DNA from 3 places in the Rhizobium sp. CC1099 genome. Region 1 is predicted to be linked to each of the others. Evidence: riboswitches for the same ligand, from Rfam matches in the RefSeq annotation. Region 1 holds a riboswitch; each other region holds the start of a gene.
What was found. A riboswitch is a leader RNA that binds a small molecule or an ion and turns the genes downstream of it on or off. The one in region 1 is predicted to bind cobalamin.
Positions count from the first base shown of each region.

Region 2: it holds a riboswitch for cobalamin, as region 1 does, so the genes downstream of both, QA644_RS21230 (ABC transporter substrate-binding protein) here and cobU (bifunctional adenosylcobinamide kinase/adenosylcobinamide-phosphate guanylyltransferase) in region 1, are expected to answer to the same signal.
Region 3: it holds a riboswitch for cobalamin, as region 1 does, so the genes downstream of both, bluB (5,6-dimethylbenzimidazole synthase) here and cobU (bifunctional adenosylcobinamide kinase/adenosylcobinamide-phosphate guanylyltransferase) in region 1, are expected to answer to the same signal.

Region 1 covers NZ_CP121641.1:2,018,634-2,023,540, forward strand. The annotation lists gene cobN (cobaltochelatase subunit CobN) at 1-189, opposite strand, end outside; gene cobW (cobalamin biosynthesis protein CobW) at 199-1,248, opposite strand; gene cobU (bifunctional adenosylcobinamide kinase/adenosylcobinamide-phosphate guanylyltransferase) at 1,253-1,777, opposite strand; cobalamin riboswitch at 2,095-2,490, opposite strand; gene QA644_RS10360 (chloride channel protein) at 2,655-4,445, shown strand; gene QA644_RS10365 (cobyric acid synthase) at 4,442-4,907, opposite strand, start outside.
Region 2 covers NZ_CP121642.1:5,073-9,979, forward strand. The annotation lists gene QA644_RS21220 (ABC transporter ATP-binding protein) at 1-123, opposite strand, end outside; gene QA644_RS21225 (iron ABC transporter permease) at 120-1,097, opposite strand; gene QA644_RS21230 (ABC transporter substrate-binding protein) at 1,157-2,197, opposite strand; cobalamin riboswitch at 2,448-2,682, opposite strand; gene QA644_RS21235 (hypothetical protein) at 2,722-3,918, opposite strand; partial or broken gene QA644_RS21240 (RHE_PE00001 family protein) at 4,063-4,907, shown strand, end outside.
Region 3 covers NZ_CP121641.1:1,879,067-1,883,973, reverse strand. The annotation lists gene QA644_RS09660 (NAD+ synthase) at 1-773, shown strand, start outside; gene QA644_RS09655 (hypothetical protein) at 794-1,624, shown strand; cobalamin riboswitch at 1,643-1,827, shown strand; gene bluB (5,6-dimethylbenzimidazole synthase) at 1,903-2,589, shown strand; gene QA644_RS09645 (DUF2865 domain-containing protein) at 2,597-3,682, opposite strand; gene QA644_RS09640 (NADP-dependent malic enzyme) at 3,809-4,907, opposite strand, start outside.

The DNA.
Region 1 (4,907 bases):
GTGCTTGAGGCTCATCAGGCTGGCGAGCCGGAGCGTGAAAGGCCTTCCGCCTTGCGCGTGAGCCGCGGCGATCGCCGCAAGCTCCGTATCCGCCGCAGACAAAAACAGGATATCGGCGGGCGATTGGCCGAGGTCGATCGCCTCGTCGCCGTCGCTGATCGTTCCTCTCTGGGCAAGAAGCAGATGCATGGCCGAGCCTTAGACGAGTGCCTGGATGGCCTTGCGGACGGTGTTCTGATCCATCTCGTGCAATCCGATCACCACAAGCCGTGTGCCGCGCGCTTCGCCCGGCGCCCAAGCGCGGTCGAAATACTGGTCGATACGGCTGCCGACGGCCTGGACCTGCAACCGCATCTGCTTGCCCGCGACATCGGCAAAGCCCTTCAGGCGCAGAACATCGTGCTCGGCAATCACGCCTTTCAGCTTCTCGGTGAAGCCTGCCGGATCGTCGATCGGGCCAAGGTCGACCACGAAGCTGTCGAACTCGTCGTGATCGTGCGGCGTGCCGTCCTCATGCTCCAGCTCGTGATGAGACTTGCGGTTGCCGATGTCCTCTTCAGTACCGATGCCGAGGCCGAGCAGCACGCTTGCCGGAACCTCGCCGTTCCTCGCCTCGATCATCGCCGGCTTGCGGGCGATGCGGGAGGCCACTTCGTGGCGCACGCGGCTGAGCCCTTCGCCGTCAAGGAGATCGGTCTTGTTGAGCACGATGAGGTCGGCGCAGGTCAGTTGGTCCTCGAAGAGTTCTTCGATCGGGCTTTCATGATCGAGCGAGGCGTCGTCTGCGCGGCGCGCATCCACCGCATCGTGATCGTCGGCAAAACGGCCGGCCGCGACGGCCGCGCTGTCGACGACGGTGATGACGCCATCGACAGTCACTTCGCTGCGGATATCCGGCCAGTTGAAGGCGGCAACGAGCGGCTGCGGCAGGGCAAGGCCGGAGGTTTCGATGACGATGTGATCCGGACGCTGGGCGCGCTCGAGAAGCTTCGTCATCGTCGGAATGAAATCGTCGGCAACGGTGCAGCAGATGCAGCCGTTGGTCAATTCGATGATATCGTCCTCAGTGCAGTTTTCCGCGCCGCAGCCCTTCAATACATCGCCATCGACGCCGAGATCGCCGAACTCGTTGATGATCAGCGCGATCTTCTTGCCGCCGGTGTTGGAAAGCAGGTTGCGGATCATCGTCGTCTTGCCGGCGCCGAGGAATCCGGTGATGACGGTTGCGGGGATCTTCTGCTGGCTCATAGGTTCAACCCTTCATTTTCAGCGGCAAACCGGCCGCGATGAAATACACTTCCGCGGCTTCCGCCGCTATCATCTGGTGCAGCCGTCCGGCATGGTCGCGGAAATCCCGGGCCATGCGGTTCTCCGGCACGATGCCGAGGCCGACTTCATTGGAAACGATGACGAGCCGCGCTCTTGCCTTCGGCAACCAAGCGGCAAGTGCTGCGAATTCCGCTGCCATGTCGCGCTCCTCCATGATCAGATTGGTGACCCAGAGCGTCAGACAATCGACGAGGATCGCCCGGCCCTCGCGGTCGATAATGGAAAGACGGGGGACGAGCTCCAGCGGCTCCTCATGCGTCGTCCAGAGTGGGCCGCGATCGGTTTTGTGGCTCTCGATCCGCTGACGCATCTCCTCGTCCCAGGCCCGGCCCGTCGCGACGTAGTGGCGCTCAAGCCCGCTATCGGCAATCAGCTGCTCAGCAAAACGGGATTTGCCGGAACGCGCGCCGCCGAGGACGAAGGCGGTGCCGCATGTGGGATGAGTCATCTGGAGGCCTGCGGCGTAAGAAACGGCGCTGCCGAGGTATGGCGCAGCCAACCCTCATTCCTGTGCTTGTCACAGGAATCCAGTGCCCCCAAGTCCTTGGGCGCGGAAGACACCCTCGAGATGGCTGTTTCATTTACGGCGCGGACGCGCCGTGGCGGGTTTCTTGTGACAATCCTCGGGTTAAACCCGAGGACAGGAATGCGGGAAGTCGAAAGTGCGGTGTCCCGCAAAGACGCCACAAAATGCGGCATGGAATTCCATCGTTCAGCCATGACAACCTCCGTGCTGGCAGCGGGGAACAATGCCCCAGAATGGGCTCTTCGCCCGGCACGCATGGCAGGTCTCCTGGCTCGCGGGTGTCGGCCGACCGGGGCGACCATCTAAGGTCGCCCCTGATCGCGCCAGTGGATCTTCCTCGCCTTCCCGGCTGCATTCTCGTGAAAAGGCGGACGATTCGTAGAAATAGAGGCGTCCTGCCCCGGCTGATCACAATGCATTTCCAGTGGCTTTTCCGGCGCCCCAGCCACTTCACCTGATCCGCAACATGCGAAAGGAGCCGTGAAATGGCCTGAACGCCGGACGGAAGACCCTGACCGCTCTACAGTCGCGGGGTCGGCTGTGATAAAGACGCCCGGCTTGGGTCCGTCCCTTCACATTCCCTTTTCATCCGGAACGGCATCTGCCGTCCCGGAACCATCCGTAAGTATATTCATCGTTAGGCAAGCCGCCTTCCGAAGTCAATTGCGGGCACCCAAATGAAACCGGCGGCGAACAGCTTCCAATTCGCGGTGCCTTTCGCGCCGGGCTTTCGCCACATTTCGGGAGCAAGCGCCCCTCTCGCCCTTGACGCTGTTGGCCGCCACCTAGTTCTTTGCATATGCTCACGAAATTGAATTTCCCGCGCCTCTACCGGCTCTACCGCCTGCTCGACGCCGGGCGGCTTCGTGCGCTTGCCCGCCGCAGTGAAATGGGCATGGTCTTCGCCGGGATCGCCGTCGGCGTGACGTCGGGCCTGGCTGTCACCGGCATGAGCCTCCTCTCGCGCGAGCTGCATCGCTTGATCTTCGGCATCAGCGACATCGAACGGCTGAGTTCATCGCAGACAAACGACAAATTCCTGCTTCTGATGGCGCCGGTCTGCGGCGGGATGCTGCTCGGCCTTCTGTTTTTCATTCTCGCGCGAACCCGCAAGAAGCCCATGATCGATCCCATCGAAGCGAACGCTTTGCATGGCGGACGGCTGTCGCTGACGGATAGCATCATCGTCGCCGTGCAGAATCTGGTTTCGAACGGCTTCGGCGCCTCCGTCGGCCTCGAGGCGGGCTATGTCCAGCTCGCGGCGGGTATCGCCTCCAAGCTCGGACTGAAGCTGCAGCTCCGCCGTGCAGACCTGCGCGTCCTTGTCGGCTGCGGCGCCGCCGGTGCGATCGCCGCGGCCTTCAATGCACCACTGACAGGCGCCTTCTATGCATTCGAGCTCATCATCGGCACCTACACGATCGTGTCGCTGACGCCGGTCGTCGTTTCCGCGCTCGTCTCGACGCTCGTCGCGCGCCTGCTGGCGGGAAGCGATTTCATGATCGATGTCGGGGAGTTCGGCACGGTGGTTCCGGCTGATTATATCCCTGCCCTGTTGCTTGGCGCCTTCAGCGCCGGCGTCGGCATCCTGATCATGCAGGGCGTAGCCTTCATCGAGGAGCTGGCGCGCAAAAGTTCGGTTCCGACGCCGCTTCGCCCGGCGCTCGGCGGCATCGTCGTCGGCCTTCTGGCGATGATTACGCCGCAGGTGCTTTCGGCGGGCCATGGCGCGCTGCATCTGAACCTTGGCCGTGATGTTGCCGTCCCGGTCCTGGTCGGTCTTCTCCTGCTGAAATCCTTCGCATCGGCGATCTCCATCGGTTCCGGCTTCAGGGGCGGCCTCTTCTTCGCCTCACTCTTCATGGGCGCTCTGCTCGGCAAGCTTTTCGCCTATGCTGCCCCCTATTTCGCCCATGCGACGCTGACGCCCGTGATCTATGCCGTGGTCGGCATGAGTTCGCTCGCCGTTGCGGTCATCGGAGGGCCGCTGACGATGACGTTCCTGGCGCTCGAGATAACCGGGGACTTTCCGATCACCGCGCTGGTACTTGCGGCCGTCATCACCTCGTCGCTCGTCGTGCGCAACACGTTCGGCTACTCCTTCGCGACATGGCGTTTTCATCTTCGTGGCGAAAGCATCCGCAGCGCCCATGATGTCGGCTGGATCCGCAATCTGACGGTCGACAAGCTGATGCGCTCGGACGTGAAAACGGCGAAGGTCAGCATCACGATTGATGATTTCAAGAAGGCCTGCCCGATCGGATCGAGGCAGCGCGTCATCCTCGTCGACGACTCCGACAAATATGCCGGCATCGTGCTCGTTCCGGAAATCTACGCGAGCCCGGTTGCCACCGACGACGAGGGCAAGGATCTGAAGGATTTCATCCGTTACCGGAACGACTTCCTGCAGCCGCAGATGAACGCAAAGCAGGCGGCGGCGATATTCGACAAGACGGAGAGCGAAGCACTCGCCGTGCTCAGCAATCTGATCGAGCGCCGCGTCGTCGGCCAGCTCAGCGAAAGCTATACGCTGCGCCGCTACAGCGAAGAGCTCGACCGCAGGCGCCGCGAGGTCTCCGGCGAAATCTAGCCGAGAAGCCCGGCCAGCCAGCCTTTGTCGAGATGGGTTTCGAGTTCGTCCGCGACCTCGTCGAGCGCCTGGTCGACGCTTTGACGGTAGCTCCGCCGTTCGCCGGATAGGCCGAAGCTCTCGAGAAGCTTGCCGCGATAGGCATCGCTGCCGAAAAGGCCGTGCAGATAGGTGCCCATGATCCGGCCGCCAGCAGATACCGCGCCATCGGCCACACCGTCGATCACCGCTGATGGCCTGGCGCAGTCCGGCCCGGTCGTGACGCCCAAATGGATCTGGTAGCCGGCAAGCGGAACGCCGTGTTCGGCCGAGACCGCCAGGCTGTTCCGCACGGTCTTTTCTGGCGCCATTTCGGTCTCGACATCAAGCAATCCGAGACCCGGTGTCGCAGTGCTCGCCCCCTCGATGCCGAGCGGATCGCGAACCGTGCGCCCGAGCATCTGATACCCGCCGCAGATGCCT
Region 2 (4,907 bases), on a different replicon from region 1:
CTTGCCAGAGCCATTGGGTCCGAGCAGACCAAGCGTCTTGCCCGGCGCAACATCAAGGCTGACGCCATCGACGATCACTGTGCTGCCGGCGCACCAGGCGACGTTGCGCATCGATATGCTCATACCGGCCTCCTTGCCTTGTAGAGAATGAGGGCGAAGACAGGAGCGCCGAAAAGTGCCGTGACCACGCCAATTGGAAGCACCTGCTGCGGGATGATCGTGCGCGAGACGATATCGGCAAGTACCATGAAGATCGCCCCGATCAACGCTGTTGCCGGCAGTAACCGCTCGTGAGCCGGACCGACCAGAAAGCGCGCCGCGTGCGGAATGACAAGACCAACGAAGCCGATCGAACCGACGATGCTGACGACGGCAGCGGTCATCACCGCCGTCAGTCCAAGAAGGGTAAGACGCACGCGCCGCACCGGTACGCCGAGCGCCGCGGCAGAGTCCGTACCGAAGGCAAAGGCATCCAGCACACGTGCGTGAAGCATGCAGATAACAAAGCCGCCGCCGGCAATGGGGGTAACGAGTAAAACATCCGTCCAGCGCACGCCGCTGAGGCTCCCGAGCAACCAAAACATGATACCCCTTGCCTGCTCGGCATTGGCCGAGGTCGTGACGATGTAGGACGTCAACGCATTGAAGAGCTGCGAACCAGCAACGCCTGCCAGGATGATCCGATCGGCGCCGCCGCCTGCGCCTGCGGCCAAAAGGGAGACGAGACCGAAGGCTGCCACCGCACCGAAAAAAGCACCGGTGGAAAGCGTCAGCACGCCGGACCCGATGCCGAGGATCATGATGGCGACCGCGCCGGTCGAGGCGCCCGCCGAAATGCCAAGCACATAAGGTTCGGCAAGCGGATTGCGAAGCAGGGCCTGCAGCATGGCGCCCGTCATCGCAAGAGCCGCGCCGGAACTTGCAGAGACCAGGGCGCGGCTCAGCCGATAGTCCCAGATGATACCCTCATGGATCGGCTTGATTGCGAAGGAGGTGCCGAACATTCGATTTGCAATAGCTTGCGCAATCGTCCGCAGCGGTATGACGATCTCGCCGATCGACACGGCGAGGCCTATCGCCAATGTCAGTGCAGCCATTGAAAGCAGGGACAAGGCGGCAAAGCCGCCCCATCCGTTACGTTGCCCGGCGTCTTTGCTCACTTCGCCAGTCCAAACTGCCGTATGGCTACTGCAAGCGTCTCGATGCCGTCGACAAGGCGGATCGATGGGCTCATTGCCTGCGAGTCCATGACGACCACCTGCTTCTTTTCCACAGCGCTGATCCTGCTTGCCACAGGATCGGTGTTCAGAAACGTAAGCTTGATGGCCGGATCGTCGGCAACGTAGCGGCGACGATCCATCCCGGCGATGACGATGATTGCGGGATTGAGGCCGGCGACCGTTTCCCAGCCGACCAACGGCCATTCCTCGTTCGTGGCAATCACGTTCTTTGCCCCAAGGGCCTGCATGATATAGGCGGGCGCGCCGTTGCGGCCGGCCATGAAGGCTTCCCCGTCGACTTCCTTGCTGGAGAACCAGAATACGACCGGGATATCCCTTACCCTTGCCCCGGCAACGGATGCAATCGCCTTATCCTCACGTTCCTTCAGCCTCGCGACCAATGCCTCGCCGCGGTCCTGAACGTCAAAGATCGCGGCAAGTTCGGTGATCTCCTGATAGATGACCTCGGTCTTCAGCATTTCCTTGCGGACACCATCACCACCCGTCGCATTATCCTTGGCGGCGCAATCGGCCGGCGCGACATAGGTGTTGATGCCAAGCTTCGAAAACTGATCGTAGGTTCCAACCGAGCCGTTCGGGCCGACATGCCACTCGAACTCGGCAGCAACCAGGTCGGGGCCGGTTCCGACCACCGCCTCGAAGCTCGGATCATTGTCGGCGAGCCGCTTGATTTTGCTGTTTTCCGCATCGAATTGTTTGAGCACTGGGCTGAACCAGACAGCCGTGCCTGTGATGCGATCCGCAAGGCCGAGCGACAGTAGGATTTCGGTCATCGCCTGGCCGATCGATACCACCTTGTCCGGCACCCTATTGAAGGTGATGGATCGGCCGCAATTGGCAATTGTCAGGGGGTAGGTGGTCGAAGCGGCAAAAGCAGGTGCAGAAATCGCTGAGGTTGCCAATACCGCGAAGGCAAGGCGCAGAATGAACCGCCGAAGTTTTGGATCGGATGACATGGAAACACTCATAGGGAATTGAGGATGCGTCGGCACGGCGGCCTGATCGCTCCGATGTTGATGGGAAACGCGTAAGGTGGTCGCCGGCCATACGGGCGGGCGAGCCGTCCGGCACGACGGGCTTACCTGCAGCGACTATGGTTTATTGAAAAGAGCGATCCGTTCCGTCTCACGCGGAAGGGGTCTGCGCCGATTAGGGGCGGCAAAAGAAATCATCTCGTCTCCTGTTCCGGGCAACCCCGCCCGTTCAATTGGATCTCTCTTTGACGGCAGGTCTCCTGGCTCGCGGATATACACCGGACCATCTGCCTTCCCGTGAGAACGAGCTCACAGTGGCATGGCGCTTGGCGCCACGAGGATGATCGGCAATCCGCTTACAGTTGCGGGGGCAGCCACGGTCTTGGTCCCTTTTGGGTCGTCCGCACCGTGTTCCCTATTAATCCCCTCGGAGTCTACTTCGGGGAACCGTCGCGCTCAGTTATGCCGAGCGCAGCCGTCTCGTCAAGCCGTTGAGACAAGAGCGATCAATGGACGGCGCCTGATCCCCCGACGGCGACGATGCCGAAAGGCAGTCCCTCAACTGGAAGGGTTCGAACCTCTTTCATGGTCTCAATATCGATCATCCGCACAACGCTATGGCGAGGATCGGTGATGGCAATCTGATCGCCTGCAACTGCGAGCCGGGGGCGCGGATCGCGCCAGTGACCATCCTTGCTGTAAGGCTCGGTGACGCTTGCCGACGTCGTGATCTGACCGCTTAGAATGTCGATAAGATGCAGTTGCCCGTCTTCGGTCAGTACATAGGCATTCTTGACCCGAGTAGGATCGAGCGCGAAATCGATACGGCGGGTCGGCAGGTCGACCAAGCGATACGGTTCGGTGCCGTCTGGGTCGATCAGGGCAATCTTGTCCTCGCCGTAGTTGCCCAGGAAAAATTGCATCACCTTACTGCCGAGCAAGGTCGTCACTTTTCCCTTCGGCAGCTTGTCGCCGTATTCCAGCATTTTAAGTTGCACGGTCTGCTCCTTGCCAGGACGGGCAATCAGGACACCTTCCTCGCAGCCGAAGGCAACGAGCTTTGCCGAGAAGGCTTCTCCGTGCAGCGCCGTGCAGGGCGTGACGTCGCCGACCTGTCTTCCGTTTGCGCTTAGAACCCGTAAACCCAGACGTGGCGGCAGTTCATCCGGTTTGGTTTCCGCCTTGGTATCGGGAACCGAGACCAGCATATTCCGCCCCATGGGCACGGCGACGCCATGGTGAGGTGCCGTCGCGTCTATGAGCTTTTCGGATGCTGTGCCTTCCAGAAGACCTTCTTCGGAAACGAGCTTGGCTTTGCCTTCCCGATCGTAAAACAATACCACGTCGTCGCCATGCATGACGGCGTGGACCGGCCGTTTCCCGTCGAGTGTGGCTTGCAGCAGCAAAGGTGCGGATGTTTCCAGATCGCGATGCTCGCCATGGTCGGAAAGCGTCACACCGGTTTTGATCACCTGGACGGTATTGGCTTCTGATTGAACGGCAAAAACAGTCTGGCCGGAATGACTGGCGGCCAGCGCCGCATAACCCTTTAGCCCAAACTCGCCGATCTGCTCACCGGTCTTGACGTCGAATGAACGAACCATGGGAGCCGTGTGGTCGGCGATGAACAGGCGCCATGTCTGCTTTTCCTCTTCAGCGGAGGCCGGATTCACCAAGAGGCTTGCTGCAAACGCTGCGGCCATCGTCAATCTGGGTATCATCGGAAATCCCTTTTCTGATATGTAATAACATTACATTCTCTAGCGGAGTTCCAAAAACATGTCCAGGCCGTCGGGGCCGAAGGCGATGTAGCGCTCGAGCTGCCCCCCACAAGCCTGCTGCGACCTATGTCCGACGCCGGCCGCGCGTTGGCTCGGCTCGACGAGCGCATCGCCCGCTCGCCAGTCGGGCAGGGTTTTGTCGAACGCTCGCATTTCGCCGACGCCTGCGCCTCGCTTTGGATCGACGGCGAGCTGGTTCATCTGGAAGACCTGGTGCTGCATGATGCCAGTCATGACATCCGCACGCCGACCCATGAACTGACCATCGCCCGCGACGTTCTGAAAACCCGCCGGCGGATTGCGGCCCAGCCGCATGGTTGGGCGCTTCAGTCCCGAGGGACTGCGAAACCTGCGCGGCCAGGGTCACATCGTCGCCGACGGCGGTGCCAGCGAACAATTACCGTCGAAGGTGCTGCCGTGGCCGATGGCGAGCCGATACCCTCTGATGAGGCAGTGAACGGAGGAGGGGAGCGGAGCGATGCTTCTGATCCGCTCGCCACAGAGCTGGCGGCGATCGACGCGGTGCTCGCTCGCTCCGAGGCGGCGCTCACACAGGCTAGTGCGCCCAGCCGCCGGCGGCCGCGAAAAGGATCTGTTCGCTTATGATCTGGATTGGGACGAGGACGAACGGCTCGGCGAATGGCGAGCCGTCCTGCGCGAGCTCGACAGTTCTCCACGCGTGCTGCAGGCGATTGTCGCCCTCGATGCCTGGAATGGTTTGGAGGTCCTGCAGCATGCGCCTTGGCTCGCGGCCGCGGGCAGCGTCATTGCTACGTCAGGCCGGCCTGACGACTGGAGGGCATCTGGCCTCGATCAATCTCGGCCTGAAATCCATTCCGGTCGATCGCCGCCGGCATCGCGACCGCGAAACCCGTTTGCTGGCGCTGCTCGCCGGCATCATCGCCGCGGCC
Region 3 (4,907 bases), 140 kb from region 1:
TCGACTCGGCGATCTGCGCGGCGATCGCCGTCGATGCGCTCGGCGAGGAGCGCGTCCGAACGGTGATGCTGCCGTATCGCTACACGTCAACCGATTCGCTGAAGGATGCGGCCGACTGCGCCAAGGCGCTCGGATGCCGCTACGACATCGTGCCGATCGAGGAGCCGGTGAAGGGCTTCACCTCGGCGCTCTCGCCGCTGTTCGAAGGAACCGATAGCGGCATTACCGAGGAGAACTTGCAGAGCCGGGCGCGCGGCACGATCCTGATGGCGATTTCCAACAAGTTCGGTTCCATGGTGGTCACGACCGGCAACAAGTCGGAAATGTCGGTTGGATATGCGACGCTCTACGGCGACATGAACGGCGGCTTCAATCCGATCAAAGACCTCTACAAAATGCAGGTCTATGCGCTGTCGCGCTGGCGCAATGGTCATGTGCCGCCGGACGCGCTGGGGCCGTCCGGCGAGGTGATCCCGCAGAACATCATCGACAAGGCGCCGTCCGCCGAGCTTCGCCCGGACCAGACGGACCAGGATTCGCTACCGCCTTATCCGGTGCTCGACGACATCCTCGAATGCCTCGTCGAGAAGGAGATGGCGGTCGAGGAGATCCTCGCGCGTGGGCATGATGTGGCGACCGTCCACCGCGTCGAGCATCTGCTCTATCTCGCCGAATACAAGCGCCGGCAGTCGGCTCCGGGCGTGAAGATCACCAAGAAGAACTTTGGGCGCGATCGCCGCTACCCGATCACCAACCGGTTCCGCGACCGGTAACCCAAAATCCTGGAGGATGCATGCGCAGTTCGGTCGAGATCTATAATATCCGCACCGGGGAAAGCCGGATTGTCGTCCAGACGGAAAAGCTGATCGAGGCGCCGAATTTTTCGCCCGATGGCGCGTATATGCTGTTGAATGGCGACGGGTTGCTTTACCGGCTGCGGCCGGACGGCTCCGGCGGCCTCCAGCAGGTCGATACGGATTTTGCGACGCAGTGCAATAACGATCACGGCATTTCGCCGGACGGGACACAAATCGTCATTTCGGACAAGACGGAATTCGGCAAGTCGGCGATCTATATTCTGCCGGCGGCTGGCGGGACGCCTCAGCTGATTACCGACAATCTGCCCTCCTATTGGCACGGCTGGTCGCCGAACGGAAAGGAGCTCGCCTATTGCGGCATTCGCGACGACGTCTTCGACATTTATACGATTTCCGTCGATGGTGGCCCCGAAAAGCGGCTGACGCATGGCGAGGGGCGAAACGACGGGCCGGATTATTCGGTCGACGGGAAATGGATCTACTTCAACTCCAGCCGCACCGGTCTCATGCAGATCTGGCGCATCCATCCGGATGGAACCGGCCTGGAGCAGGTGACGCACGACAATTACGGCAACTGGTTTGCGCATCCTTCACCGAAGAACGACAAGGTGCTGATCCTTTCCTACGATCCGGAGGTCTTCGATCATCCGCGCGACCTTGATGTGCGGCTGCGGCTGATGGACATGGACGGCGACAACCTGACTACGCTGTTCGAGCTCTTCGGTGGGCAGGGCACGATCAATGTACCCTGCTGGTCACCGGATGGTGACGAATTTGCCTATGTGCGTTACTTCCCGGAGACTTGAACGAGGCGCCGACTCAGGAGATAGAGACTGCCGTCAGGTGCCTGCATCCAGCAGGAGAATCGGGAATCCGGTGAAGGACCGGAACGTGCCCAACGCTGTGAGGCTGACGCTTGCTGCAACAATGGCCACTGGCATCTGCCGGGAAGGCTGCAGAAAGCGGGTGACGCCAAGTCAGAAGACCGGCCTGGCAAGATAGACCGAACCGCGCGGACGGCGGCGAGGTTTTGACGCTTCCCGCGCTGCGGTGCGGGTGCTCAAGCATTGTTGGGGATTTAACGATGCAACTTGATCCTTTCGCCCGCGCGCTGGTGCCGGCCGGCGAGTTCTCCGAACACGACCGGGCCTCGGTCTATAGAGCCATCGAAACGCGCCGCGACGTGCGCGACCAGTTTCTGCCCGATCCTCTGCCCGACGATCTGGTGTCGCGGCTGCTTGGGGCAGCGCATGCCGCGCCGTCGGTCGGTTTCATGCAGCCCTGGAATTTCATCGTGATCCGCGATCCGAAGGTGCGCCAGGCCGCGTGGCAGGCGTTTTCGCGCGCCAACAAGGAAGCGGCCGAGATGTTTGAAGAGGAGCGGCGGGATATGTACAGAAGCCTGAAGCTCGAAGGCATCCGCAAGGCACCGCTCAGCATCTGCGTCACCTGCGATCCGGACAGGGCAGGGCCGGTCGTCATCGGCCGCACCCACAATCCGCGTACGGATGTCTATTCGACCGTCTGCGCCGTGCAGAACCTGTGGCTTGCGGCCCGGGCCGAAGGCATCGGGGTCGGCTGGGTCAGCATCTTCCACGATGCGGATATTCGGGAACTGCTCGGCATTCCGGAGCGGATCGAGATCGTCGCCTGGCTTTGCCTCGGTTATGTCGATCAGCTTTACACCGCGCCGGAACTGGCCGTGAAAGGCTGGCGACAGCGCCTGCCGCTGGAAGAACTGGTCTTCTCCGACCGATGGGGAAGCCAGTAGCGCCGCGTCAGTTCTGCTGCGGCTGCGGTCCGGGCGTTGCGGGGTTCTTGAGATCGATCGCGCCCTGATCGCCGGCGAGAAACTGCGGACCGACCTGGCGGACTTTGCTGTTCGCCGGGTCATAAGGGCGGTCCGGCACCTGCGGCTGCGGGGCAGGCGTGGATGCGGCGCCCGATGGCGGCTTCGTCTTGATACTGGTGATCGAGCCTTTCCTCGGCGGTTCGCTGATCGCCTGATTCTTGCGCATGTTCTCGTAATAGGCAGAGAGATTGCAGAAACAGGAGGACTTTTGGCCGGGCGCGCGGTTCTTGTAGGCAAAGGCATTCTGCATGGCGCTGTAGGGCGCACCGGTCGAGGCCGAGATCATGTTTGCGGCTTCGGTATTCGAGATGTCTTGATAGAAAAGCTCCGTCTCGATACCGGGGCACATTTTCGAACACGTCGCTGCGTCGCGGTTGAAATCGATCGATGTTGCATTCGTGGTGATCGGGAAGAAGCCGCCGTCGCAGGTGCGCACGCACATGGTGCTGACATGCGACATGAGCTCGCCGCGCGGCACGCCATATTGCATGTCGCCGTGTTCGCCTTCTCCAAGCGGAATGAAGGTATCGCTCCGCATCGCCTGTTCTTCGGGACTTGGTGCCGGCGCATAGGCCTGCGGATCCGGCGCATAGTCGAGCTCGTCGTTGCAGCCGTTGTCTTCGAGCGCCGCCATCAGCTCGCGGCGCACGCGATAATCGGCGCCGCCCTGATCGCGCAGTTCGTTGCGCCGCTCCTGCAGGTATCGAATGTTGTCGACCATGCGCGCCTCGGACTGCTGCAGCTCGCTGCAATAATCCGCATTCTCGCCGCCGATCACGACCATGCTGTCCATCGAGCAGCCGTAGCCGCGAAGGTCGTTGCGGACTTTACGAAGCTCGAGATTCTGCTCGGCGATCGCGCTCGCATATTGGCGGACTTCGGGGCCGTTGCCGATGACATGGGGCAGATCGGCGATGCGGCCGCGCAGGTCGTCACAGATCGCATGCGTCTGCGCGGCAGCAGGCGCGGCCAAGGCAAGCAGGATCGCAAGGGTCAGGTTTCGGCGTTTCACGGCATCATCCCGCAGCAAGGTCAGGCCAGAGCACGGCGTGACATTCGCCGCATCCCGGCTTTCTAACCTGCTTCCGTTAACAAGCTGGCGACGCAATTGTAACGCATTTTCGCATTTTGCGACAACTTACGCCGGCTGAGAAGCCTCGACGACGGCAAGCGCGGCCATGTTGACCACGCCGCGCGAGGTGACCGAAGTCGACAGGATATGCGCAGGCTGTGCGGTCCCCAGCAGAATCGGGCCGACATGGAGCGCATCCATCATGGTGCGGACGAGGCCGAGCGAGATGTTGGCGGCATCGAGGTTCGGGAAAAGCAATAGGTTGGCTTCGCCGGCAAGCGAACTATCCGGCATGGCGCGCTTGCGCAGCGCTTCCGACAGTGCAGAACCGGCTTGCATTTCACCATCGACCTCCAGATCGGGTGCTTGTTCGCGCACGAGCTGCAGGGCATCGCGCATCTTGCGTGCGCTCTCGGAGTTTCGGGAGCCGAAATTCGAATGGCAGATCAGCGCGGCCTTCGGCGTAATGCCGAAGCGGCGAACCTCCTGGGCCGCGAGAACGGCGATCTCGGCGATTTCCTCATGTGTCGGATTGTAGTTCACGAAGGTATCGGCGAAGAAGACCGGCCCTTTCTGGGTGATCAATAGGCTGAGACCGGCGAAGGTGCAGGCACCTGGCCGCTTGCCGATGATTTGGCCGACGTCTTTCAGGTGGCGGTCGAAGCGGCCTTCCACGCCGCAGATGAGGGCATCCGCCTCGCCGCGCTTCACCGACAAGGCGCCGATAACCGTGTTGTTGGTGCGCACGATCGTGCGGGCGGCTTCCGGATTGATGCCGGCGCGGCCGACGAGGGCGAAGTAGTCTTCGACATAGTCGCGGTAGCGCGGGTCGTCTTCGGGATTCACCACGGCGAAATCGATGTTCGGGCGAATGCGGATGCCGAACCGCTTGAGGCGAGCCTCGATGACCGAGGGGCGGCCGATCAGAATCGGCTCGCCGGTCTTTTCCTCCAGCAGAACCTGAGCCGCGCGCAGGACGCGCTCGTCTTCTCCCTCCGCGAAGATGACGCGTTTCTTCTCAGAAAGCTTGGCGCTGGTAAAGATCGGCTTCATGACGAAGCCCGAACGCCAAACGAAGCGATTCAACTGATCGAGATAGGCGTCGAAATCGGCAATCGGCCGCGACGCGACGCCCGTCTCGGCGGCGGCCTTGGCGACAGCCGGG